Regions from separate parts of the Cobetia sp. 1CM21F genome, predicted to be linked through region 2. Evidence: predicted binding sites of a transcription regulator. Region 2 holds the regulator's gene; the other holds the start of a gene.
What was found. The regulator LexA, encoded in region 2, represses DNA repair genes until DNA is damaged. The targets are predictions, from matches to a motif close to TACTGTNTANNTANACAGTA.

Region 1 (5,945 bases), 280 kb from region 2:
GAACTTGCCCAGCACGTCGCCGACGGTGCGCGCCGACTTCTTGTACTTGGCGTTGGCCGTCAGGGACAGTTCGCGCATGGCGTAGACGATGCGGCGCTGCACCGGCTTCATGCCATCGCCGACATGCGGCAGGGCGCGGTCGAGAATCACGTACATCGAGTAGTCGAGGTACGCCTTTTCGGTGTAGTCGCGCAGGGCCAGACGTTCGACGTCACCCTCCGCAACCTGTATATCCATGCTCATGGGCGCTTGACCTTGATTACGAGCGTAAAACCGGGGAGCGCCTGACTGTGGCGCTCCCGAAAGAATGCTGTCGCGCAGCTTGTCTGGCGTTCGAAGTTCAGCTGCGCTCGAAACTCACGATGATCAGACCTCGATGTCGGCCATGTTGCCGTAGTCCTCGAGCCAGCTCTTGCGATCACTGGCGCGCTTCTTGGCCAGCAGCATGTCGAGCATCTCGTGGGTGCCGTCATCCGCACTGCGCGTCAGCTGCACCAGGCGGCGGGTATCCGGCGCCATGGTCGTTTCCCGCAGCTGCAGCGGATTCATCTCACCCAGACCCTTGAAGCGCTGCACGTTGGGCGTGCCACGCTTGCTCTCGAGCTGCTTGAGGATGTGCGCCTTCTCGCTCTCGTCCAGGGCGTAATGCACTTCCTTGCCCAGGTCGATGCGGTACAGCGGCGGCATGGCGACGAAGACGCGCCCGGCATCCACCAGCGCCGGGAAGTGACGCACGAACAGCGCGCACAGCAGCGTGGCGATGTGCAGACCATCGGAGTCGGCATCCGCCAGGATGCAGACCTTGTGATAGCGCAGCTTGGTGAGGTCGTCCGAGCCCGGGTCCAGGCCGATGGCGACCGCGATGTCGTGGACTTCCTGGGAGGAGTAGATGTCATGCGACTCGACTTCCCAGGTATTGAGGATCTTGCCGCGCAGCGGCAGGATCGCCTGAGTCTCGCGGTTGCGGCCCTGCTTGGCGCTGCCGCCGGCGGAGTCACCCTCGACCAGAAACAGCTCGCTGTCGGCAGGATCGGAGCTTGAGCAGTCCGAGAGCTTGCCCGGCAGCGCAGGCCCGGAGGTGACCTTCTTGCGCGCGACCTTCTTGGCGCTCTTCAGACGGCGCTGGGCCGCCGAGATCACCAGTTCCGCCAGCGCTTCGGCCTGATCGACATGGTGGTTGAGCCACAGCGAGAAGGCGTCCTTGACCACGCCGGAGACGAAGGCGGCGACGCTGCGCGAGGACAGACGCTCCTTGGTCTGGCCGGCGAACTGCGGATCGAGCATCTTCACCGACAGCACGAAGGCGGCGCGCTCCCACAGGTCATCCGCACTCAGCTTGACGCCACGCGGCAGCAGGCTGCGGTAGTCGCAGAATTCCTTGAGCGCCTCGAGCAGACCGGAGCGCAGGCCATTGACGTGGGTGCCACCCAGCGGCGTGGGGATCAGGTTGACGTAGGGTTCCTGCACCAGCTCGCCGCCTTCCGGCAGCCACTGGATCGCCCAGTCGACCCCGTGCTCCTCATCCTCGAAATGGCCGACGAAGGGCGATTCCGGCAGGCGCTCGAAGCCATCGGTGGCGCCGAGCAGGTAATCGCGCAGGCCATCCTCGTAGTGCCAGGTCGTCTCGCTGCCATCGGTCTCGATGAGCACGACCTTGAGGCCCGGACACAGCACGGCCTTGGCACGCAACAGGTGGCGCAGGCGCGGCATCGCCAGGCGCGGGCTATCGAAGTAGCTCTCGTCCGGCCAGAAGCGCACCAGCGTGCCGGTATTGCGCTTGCCGACGGTGCCAATCTGGGTCAGCTCTTCGGCCTTCTCGCCATTCTCGAAGGCGATACGCTGACGCAGGCCATCGCGGCACACTTCCACTTCCAGACGCGTCGACAGCGCATTGACCACCGAGACGCCCACGCCGTGCAGGCCGCCGGAGAAGCGATAGCTGTCCTGGGAGAACTTGCCCCCCGCGTGCAGCTTGGTGAGGATCAGCTCGATGCCGGTCACGCCATGCTCGGGGTGGATGTCGGTGGGCATGCCACGACCGTCATCGCCGACCTCGATACCGCCATTCTCGAGCAGGCGCACGCGGATTTCCTTCGCGTGCCCCGCCAGCGCCTCATCGACGGAGTTGTCGATGACTTCCTGCGCCAGGTGGTTGGGCCGAGAAGTGTCGGTATACATGCCGGGCCGCTTGCGGACCGGTTCGAGGCCGGAGAGGACCTCAATGGAACTGGCGCTGTACTGACTCATCGCAGCCTTGTGTCCTTGGTGTTGACGTCCGCCATCCGACTCGCCATTTCACGTACGCGAGACGGACAACGGATTCCTGAAAAATGAGAGACCGGCGCCTGGCGCTCAGCATCGAACGCCCTGCCATATCGTGCCAATCCATGTCGTGCCAAGAGGTGCCGTCCCCAGCCAGGTCGTGGTGTGTCGTAGCAGAAAGCACCACGCACATGACCTGCTAGTCCGGCGCGACATGCATCGCCGCTGCGGTGGCGGGGGCCAGCCGGTGCCCGCCATGCGCCATGATCGCCGGCAGGTATTCCGCCAGCTGCGCAAAGCCGTGATCGCCACCCGGCGTGATGATCAAGCGACTTCCCTGATAGAGCCCTGCGGCATCATTGACATCCAATGTCTCATCGGCCGTCGCCAACAGCACCAGGGTGCGCTGCGCCGTGACCGGCTCCGCTTCCAATGCGAGCAGTCCGGGCCCGAAATCCTCGGTGACGGTGAACGTCACGCCGGTATAGGGGTTGGCATGCACCGAGCCGAGCCATTCGCTGACCAGTCGCGCGGGACGCACGGCCGGATTGATCAGCACACTGCGCGGCCCCTGACGCCAGACGCTCTGAGAAGGACCAGCCGGCCCCTCGAGGCGTGCGGCCTCACGCGCGACCAGCCAGGTGGCCAGAAAGCCGCCCATGGAACTGCCGATCACCATGATGGCGTCATCACAGGCGGGGTCTGCGGGGTCCAGCGCCAGGCGCTCACACAACGTGAGATAGGCCGCGTTGACCGCCGCCTGACCCGCGCCGGGCTCCGGGGGGATGTCCGGCATCACGCACGGCAGGCCGAACTGCTCTGCCGCGCGCTGCATCAAGCGTGCCTTGGGCGAACAACTGGCCGAATTGAAGCCGTGCAGATACAGCAGACCCTTGACGGGCGCGGTGGCGTGCATCGCTGCCGTATCTGACGGAAAGGGGGAATTGGCCATCAGCACTCCCGACAACACGTCAGACCGCGAAACCTCCCCTCCCACGCCTCAAGATGGCTGGGCATCTCTCGAGCGTTCATCCGCTGGAAGCAGGGTTTTCGACGGTCCGCGTCATGCTGTCTAGTGTAAACGATTGATTCGCTTATAGGATAGCGAGAATACTGTATAAATCAACAGAGAGCGACGACTGACGCCGCCGCTCGTCTTGCATGGCATATCAGCATGCCCTCACTCACACACTCTCATTCTCATTCTCACTCACATCCGCCATAGGCTCAGCGCGGGTCCTGATCCTGGGCTGCCCACACCGCTTCGATCAGCGCACGGCTGGAGGCGTCCAGCGTCTCGAAGCCTTCGCCAGTGGTCATGGTCGCTTCAGTGGCGGTGGCGATCTGCTTGCCCAGTTCCACGCCCCACTGATCGAACGGGTTGATATCCCAGATGGTGGCCTGAACGAAGACCTTCTGCTCGTAGAGCGCAATCAACGCACCCAGCGTTTCCGGTGTCAGCGTCTCCAGCAGCAGCGTGGTCGACGGCTGATTGCCACGGTAGCGCTTGTGGTTCGGCTGCGCCTCATCACCGGGGATGGCGTCATCACCCAGCATCAGCACACGTGACTGGGCGAAGCAGTTGGCCAGCGTCAGACGGTGCTGTGCCTTGAGGTGAGCGCGTGTCTCGGCGTCCTCGACGTGATCATAACGGCACATCGGCGCGATGAAGTCACACTCGACCGCCTGGGTGCCCTGGTGCAGCAGCTGATAGAAGGCGTGCTGAGCGTTCGGCCCCAGCTGGCCCCACAGCACCGGACAGGTCGAGTAGTCGATCATCTCGCCATCGTTGGTCACCGACTTGCCGTTGGATTCCATCTCCAGCTGCTCGAGGTAGCTGGCGAAGTATTCCAGGCGTCCGTCGTAGGGCAGGATGGAGTGGGCGCGGATATCGAGGAAGTTGTTGTTCCAGATACCAGCCAGCGCCAGCAGCACCGGCAGGTTGTCTTCCAGCGGCGCGGTGCGGAAGTGCTCATCCAGCTCATGCGCCCCGGCCAGCAGGCGACGGAAGTTGTCCATGCCGACATTGAGCGCGATGGGCAGACCGATGGTGCCCCACAGCGAATAGCGGCCGCCGACCCAATCCCAGAACAGCAGCTGATGTTCCGGCGCGATGCCCCACTCGGTCATCTTCTCCGGCTTGGCGGAAGCGCCGATGAAGTGCTGGCGGTTGATCAGCGCTTCCAGGCGCCCTTCCGGATCGAGGCGTGATTTCAGCCAGTCGCGCGCGGTGCGGGCATTGGACAGCGTATCGATGGTCGAGAATGACTTGGAGGACAGGATGAACAGCGTGGTTTCCGGGCTGAAGGATTCCAGATAATCCGCCAGCTGGGAGCCATCCATGGTCGAGGCGAAGTGCACGCCGATCTCGTGGATGTCCTTGGGACGGCAATCGCTCAGGGCGCTGGAGACCATCAGCGGGCCCAGGTCCGAGCCACCGACACCGAGGTTGACCACGTCGGTGATCGGCTTGCCGGTGGCGCCGCGCCACTGGCCGCTGTGGAAGGTGTCGACCATCTCGGCCAGGTGCTCGAGGCTCTCGTGGATGGCCGGCACGATATCCTCGCCGTCCACCACCAGGCTGGCGGAGCGCGGCAGACGCAGCGCGGCGTGCAGCGCCGGACGGTCTTCGGAGCGATTGACATGCTCACCGGCCAGCAGGCGCTTGATGCCCTGCTCGACGCCGGTTTCGCGCGCCAGATCCAGCAGCAGCTCCAGGGTCTCGCCCTTGAGGCGCTGCTTGGAGAGATCCAGACGCAGCCCTGCGGCAGAGCGTGTGAAGGTCGCCACTCGGTCACGCCCTTGCGCCGCATCCTCGGCGAACAGGTCCTTCAGATGCACATCGGCCATCTGCTCTTGATGATGGCGCGCGAGAGCCTGCCAGGCCTGGGTATTACGACGCGCAGAACGTGCCGCTGATTGAGTGGACATGGCCACCTCTCTCCTTGAAGTGTAATGACCGGCCCTGCATGGCCCGGCCTGAAATCGATTGATGGAGGCATCACCCGCCAGCCGTGACGGGTGCGTCACGGGCGCCGAATGCGTAGAATGGCGGGCCCGACGGGGCGCTCTGCCCGGCCGGTCCTCGGCCACAGGCATGTCGCCCTGGCCCACTGCCCGATGAAGCCTTGATCCATGAGTGATGCATCTTACCGTGACGCGATATTTACGACACCCCTTGACCGTGTCGCCAGCTTCTCCTTCGACGAGCAGGTCGTCAGCTGCTTTCCGGACATGCTGCGCCGCTCGGTGCCGGGTTACGGTCAGATCATCGCCATGCTGGGCCTGATGGCCCGCGCCCACCTGCGCCCCGGCGCGCGGGTCTATGATCTGGGCTGCTCACTGGGTGCTGCCAGCATGGCGCTGGCCCGCGAGATGGCCGCCGAGGATATCGAGATCGAAGCCGTCGACCTGTCCAGACCGATGGTCGAGCGCGCCAGCCGCGAACTCGCCGAGGCCTTCCCCGACCACCGCATCAACGTCACCGAAGCCGACATTCGCACCCTCGACTATCAGCCGGCCGGCATGATCGTGGTCAATCTGACGTTGCAGTTCCTGCCGCCGGAAGACCGCGACGCCGTGATCGACAAGCTGTTCGCGGCGCTGGAACCCGGCGGTGTGCTGATCCTCTCCGAGAAGATCATCAGCGATGATCCGGTCGAGAATGCCTGGCTGATCGAACG
Region 2 (5,945 bases):
GAGCCGCGCGTGGGTGCGCCGCCAGCGTGCCAGCCCCACCAGGCCATCAAGCGTCGGGCGAGCTCGCGCATAGCGCAGCCGCGCCTGGCGCTTGCCACGGTGGCGCTGCTCATCGTCATCGAGGCTGTCGAGCACTTCGCGCGCGGCGGCCGGATCATTGCAGACCAGCGCCATGTCGCAGCCGGCGTCCAGCGCCAGGCGCGCACGCTCTGCCGGGCCACCTTCCGCGACGGCCGCCGCCATGCCGAGATCATCGGAAAAGATGGCGCCCTTGAAGCCGAACTCTTCGCGCAGCAGGCCCAACCAGCTGGGCGAGAAGCCCGCGGGACGTGCATCGAAATCCGGATAGATCACATGCGCCGGCATCACGCCGCCCAGACGCTCGGCGAGAGCCGCGAAGGGCTTGAGGTCATGCTCGCGCAGCTCGCGGAACGGCCGCGGGTCGACCACGCGCTCCAGATGGGTATCTGCCGAGATGCCACCATGCCCCGGGTAATGCTTGCCGACGGCCGACATGCCCGCCTCCTGCAGCCCGTCGATGAAGGCGCCGCCCACCGCGATGACGTCTTCCGGCGTGGCGCCGAAGCTACGATCGCCAATGATGGTCGAGCCCGCCACATCGATATCCAGTACCGGCGCAAAGGTGATATCACAGCCGATGGCTGCCATCTCCATGCCCAGCAGCCAGCCGGCATCGCGTGCCAGACCCAGGCCTGCGGCCTGGGCGTCTTCGCCGCAGCCATCACAGTCACGGCCGAGACAGCACTGTGCCAGGCTGCGCATCGATGGCAGGCGTGTCACGCCCTCGCGCAGACGCTGGACGCGCCCGCCCTCCTGATCGATGGCGATCAGCAGGTGCGGATTGACGCTGCGAATCTCGCGGCTCAGCTCCAGTACCTGCTCGGGAGAGGCGCAATTGCGCGCAAACAGGATGACGCCCCCGACGGCAGGGCGTGCCAGCAGTTCACGTTCGTCGCGGGCGAGGGTCAGCCCCGCAACATCGACCATTACGGAGCCCAGTGGCTGTGTCATGTCATCCTTCCTGTCCATGGCCTGCGGCAGTGATGTCCCGTGAAGAGAGGAATCACGACCGCCAGGACTTCATGTCTTTTACGGGGCTCGGCAGCCTGGAAGAAACGTGATGAATCAGGCTGCCAGCGCGAGGAAAGGCGCAATTCTAGCCGACTGAACCCCTATCGAACAGTCGCGGCCAGCTGCGCCCCGGCAAGGGGCTGTCACCCAGGTTCCGGTGACAGCTCATGGAGGGTATCAGACTCGGGCACCAACGCCTTCAGGCATGCAGCAGCACCGGGGTGCCGGGCACAGCCTCGGCAAAGAGTCGCAGCAGGTCGTCATCACGCAAGCGAATGCAGCCGTGGGACGCCGCTACCCCCATGGGCTCCGTGCTGGGCGTGCCATGAAAATAGATGTAGCGGCGCAGGCTATCGACCCGCTCGCCGCGGGCATTGCGACCACGATTGACGCCGGGCTCGCGGCCGCTGAGCCACAGAATGCGCGTCAGGATCCAGTCACGCTCAGGATGCTCTAAGGCAAGCTCGGGCGTGAACACCTCGCCCGTGAAGCGCCGGCCGCGATAGACGGCGCCACGCGGATTGCCCGCCCCGATGGCGGCACGAATCACATGCCAGCCGGTTGGCGTGCAACCGCTGCCGTCGAGCTCGCCGATACCGTTGAGGCCGCTGGAGATCGCGCAGGCATGCACCAGCGCGTCAGGGTCAGCCGCGGGGGGCGGCGCATCACGACTGCCACTCGGCGCGTCATTGCGTATCTCAAGGCTCTGGCGCGAGAGATCCACCGCTACCCAGCAGGCCATCAGCTGGCCGCCTGGGTGACCGCCTCACCATCTCCGAGCGTGGCCGGCAACGGCGCTGCCATCGCCGCGACCACCACCGGCCGCATGTGCTGGATCAGCTCGCGCACCGTGGTGTGATGGCCGTACTCGGCCTCCTCGATATCGCGCAGCGCATCCAGGCCCGAGAAGGTGAATATCACGCTGCCGAGCATGAAGTGCAGACGCCAGAAGCGCTCGTTGTCCGGCAGATCAGGCGTCGCCAGCTTCAGAAGCTCGGCGAAGCGGCTGAAGACCGTGCCGTAATGCTCGCGGATATAGCGCCGCATGTGGCCCTGACCCTGGGTATAGGCAAGCCCGAGCAGGCGCATGAAGGTACGCAGGCTATTGCGCTCGGCCGGCACCTCCAGCACGGTACGCGCCATCACCTCCAGCAGGACCTCCAGCGGCACCTGGCGCCCGGCGTATTGCTGCTCGACGCTGTCGAGTGCCGCGTGGAAACGCTCACTGAACGGATCGAGATAGCGTGCGAAGACCGCCTGGATCAGCGATTTCTTGGAGCCGAAGTGGTAGTTCACCGCCGCCAGATTGACCTTGGCCTTGCTGGTGATGTTACGCAGTGAGGTCTCGGCGAAGCCGCGCTCGGCGAACAGCACCTCGGCAGTATCGAGGATGCGGGTAACGGTATCAGTCTGGGCCATGGGCGGAACCCTTGTCAGGTAGAAAAGGACTGGAGTCGTAGGTCACGGCGCAAGCCCCGCGCGGCGACTCTCTCATGAGGTGGTGCAGGTTCACCGCAAGGCGCGTTCGATCATGACACCCGTGAGCACTACCATCGGCGAACATTCGTTTGAAACACTTTGATTCTAGCGCGCCATGCCATGACTGACAATTCTCTCGCGTTTCAAACGCCAGAGGTTTAGCCAAGCCTGATATTCCCTCAGCGCTGACCATCCCGATTCAAGGGCTCGTCATGCTCGGTGACTGACCACCCCGCCAGAGCCAGGCCGGGTTCATTTCCAGACATTCATCTCCAGACATTCACCTCCAGACATTCACTTCCAGACATTCCCTTCAAGAAAGAATGCCTCGGATATCGGCAGGAAAAGTCGCCAGACAGCGATATCCCGTCGACTACCTGCCCTTTGAGGCCACCACGCAAGCCACGATGCCTTGCATGACCGCCATGACTGGATACAATGACAGTTGTATGGATGCACACCCCGTGCCGTCAGCTCAAGATGCCGCCCAGGCCAAAGGCAATGCCATGACCCAGCCGCTTACTCCGCGCCAGCAGGATGTCTTCGACTTCATCATCAAGACCATCAAGTCCTCTGGCTACCCGCCGACGCGGGCCGAAATCGCCCAAGCGCTGGGCTTCCGCTCACCGAATGCCGCCGAGGAGCATCTGCGTGCCCTCAAGCGCAAGGGCGCCATCGAGATGGTGCCGGGCACCTCACGCGGCATTCGCGTGCCGTCGCTGGCTGACGTCGACGACAGCGCCAACGATGGCCTGCCGGTGATCGGGGAAGTGGCCGCCGGCAGCCCGATTCTTGCCAGCGAGCATATCGACCGTCATTGTCCGCTACCGAGCGACTACTTCTCGCCGGCTGCCGACTACCTGCTGCGTGTACGCGGCGTGTCGATGAAGGACGTGGGGATTCTGGAAGGTGACCTGCTGGCCGTGCACCGCACCAGCAGCGTGCGTGACGGCCAGATCGTGGTGGCACGTCTGGGGGATGAGGTCACCGTCAAGCGCTTCCGCCGTGACGGGCATTACGTGTGGCTGGAAGCCGAGAACGAGGACTTCTCGCCGATCAAGGTCGACCTGCGCACGGACAGCCTGGAGATCGAGGGTCTCGGGGTGGGCGTCATCCGCGATGGTGGCCTGCACTGAGACCTTGACCAGCGGCGCTCTTCTCGCAAAGCTCTGAGCAACAGAAAAGCCGCACGCATTGCACAAAAAAACCCGCCTCAAGGCGGGTTTTTTTGTGCGCGAAGCGCGAGCGATGAATCAGTGCACGATGCCTTCTGACTGCTCGTCCTCGTCTTCTTCGCCATCCCAGAGGCGAGTCCGGGTGATGGCGTGGTCGATCATCTCACGCGCGACCTCGAAACGATTGTCACGCAGCAGATCAGCGGCCTCGTCCGAAATGCGAATGCTGAGCAGCGGCTCACCTTCGCTTTCCGCGGCGCGCAGAATCACTTCACCATCTTCCATTTGCACAATTTCAAGTACGGCGGGATCGGACACGTCATTCCTCCTGCACGGCATCTCGCGAGATACCGGCGTCGTTGTAATCGTCAGCGCGACGGCTGGCAAGCCCGGCACCGTGTTGCCATCAGCGACGCAGAAAAAAGTACGACCACAGCCAGAGCCATGGTCGTACCGGAGAATGCAGGGCTTGCCACAATGCGATCAGTCTAGCACCCGTGAAGGCGAAACGTCACCCGATTGCCATGCGCCAGTCATCACCAGCGTGCAGCACCAGATCAACGCCTTGACCTACCACTCGACACTCGACTCGCGCAGCTGCGGCAGCAGCGCCTTGAATGCCGTGATGGCGGCGCTGAGACGCTCGGCCAGCGAGGCGCTCGAGGCTGCCGCGATGATCAGACCATCACCACGCGAACGCGATTCCTCGCGGCGAGCGACGCCGCCCTCTTCATGCAGGCGGGTCACATCCGCGACCAGCTCAGACAACCAGCTGTCGGGGCGCTCCAGCAGGCTGCGCAGCTGCTCGACCTCGGCGATGGGCGTCGGCGGCGACGCCAGGCGCTCGCGCCAGCTACCCTGCGGCCAGCGCGCCGTCACGGCACATTCTTCCAGCAATGACGCCAGCGCCAGCTCCAGCAGGGCGAGCGCGCCCTCTTCACCGGCCATGCGACGCGCCACGGCATGCTCATCGTCGCCAGAGGCTGCTGACTGGGCCAGCAGCAACTCGGCCTGATACAGCAGCTGATTGGTACGGGCACGCTGGCTCATCAGCTCTTGGCTCCCTTGCGCTTGTCCTCGACGACCCAGCGGCCGTTGTCGTAGGTGGCCTTCCAACCGGTCGCCTTGCCTTCCTCATCGGTCATGACGTACTGAGCCTTGACCTTGCGCGAGAAGCGAATCTGCGCCGGACGTCCGTCCGGGTCCTGATCCGGGGCCTCGAGAATGAAGTGATACTTCTCCGGCAGCTCGTCGGCATGCGCCTTGAGCTCCTTGACCAGCGGCGGACGCGTCTCGCGATTCTTGGGGAACTGACTGGCCGCCAGGAACAGGCCACTGGCGCCATCGCGCAGCACGTAGTGGTCCTCGACCTTGACGCAGGCAAGTTCCGGCATCGGAATCGGGTCCATCTTCGGCGGCGCCACTTCACCGGACTTGAGCAGCTTGCGGGTGTTCTTGCAATTCTCGTTGGTGCAGCCGAAGTACTTGCCGAAACGCCCGGTCTTGAGCTGCATGTCGGAGCCGCACTTGTCGCACTCGATCACCGGGCCATCGTAGCCCTTGATGCGGAACTGACCTTCCTCGACCTCATGACCGACACAGTCCGGGCTATTGCCGCAGACGTGCAGCTTGCGCTGCTCATCGATCAGGTAGCTGTCCATCGCGGTGGCGCAGATCGGGCAGCGACGCTTGGCGCGCAGCGCATCCGTCTCGGCATCTTCACCGGCATCGGCCGCCACGGCTTCATCGCCCGGCAGCAGATCGATGGTGGTCTTGCAGCGCTCCTTGGGCGGCAGGTTGTAGCCGGAACAGCCCAGGAAGACCCCGGTCGAGGCGGTACGAATCTGCATCTCACGCCCACAGGTCGGGCAGGCGATGTCCGTCGGCACCGGCTGGTTGGGACGCATGCCCTCTTCGGACTGGGCGTGGTCCAGCTCGGCCTTGAACTCGGCGTAGAAGGTGTCCAGCAGCTCGCGCCAGTTGCGCCCGCCGTTGGCCACCTCATCGAGATAGTCTTCCATGCGCGCCGTGAAGCCGAAGTCCATCAGGTCCTTGAAGGACTCGCTGAGGCGATCGGTGACGATATCGCCCAGCTTCTCGGCATAGAAGCGACGGTTTTCCAGCGCCACGTAGCCACGGTCCTGGATGGTGGAGATGATGGCGGCATAGGTGGACGGACGACCGATACCGCGCTTCTCC

Region 1: MSG32_RS08770 (YqiA/YcfP family alpha/beta fold hydrolase) is a predicted target of LexA. The motif match lies at 3,374-3,393, and genes of this name have one in related genera.

What each region holds. Positions count from the first base shown of each region.
Region 1 covers NZ_JALNTQ010000002.1:733,458-739,402, forward strand. The annotation lists gene parC (DNA topoisomerase IV subunit A) at 1-243, opposite strand, end outside; gene parE (DNA topoisomerase IV subunit B) at 367-2,247, opposite strand; gene MSG32_RS08770 (YqiA/YcfP family alpha/beta fold hydrolase) at 2,462-3,214, opposite strand; gene pgi (glucose-6-phosphate isomerase) at 3,490-5,193, opposite strand; gene cmoA (carboxy-S-adenosyl-L-methionine synthase CmoA) at 5,398-5,945, shown strand, end outside.
Region 2 covers NZ_JALNTQ010000002.1:1,013,387-1,019,331, forward strand. The annotation lists gene nagZ (beta-N-acetylhexosaminidase) at 1-1,032, opposite strand, end outside; gene MSG32_RS10005 (L,D-transpeptidase) at 1,292-1,834, opposite strand; gene MSG32_RS10010 (TetR/AcrR family transcriptional regulator) at 1,834-2,511, opposite strand; gene lexA (transcriptional repressor LexA) at 3,078-3,707, shown strand; gene MSG32_RS10020 (hypothetical protein) at 3,825-4,064, opposite strand; gene MSG32_RS10025 (DUF6586 family protein) at 4,317-4,796, opposite strand; gene topA (type I DNA topoisomerase) at 4,796-5,945, opposite strand, start outside.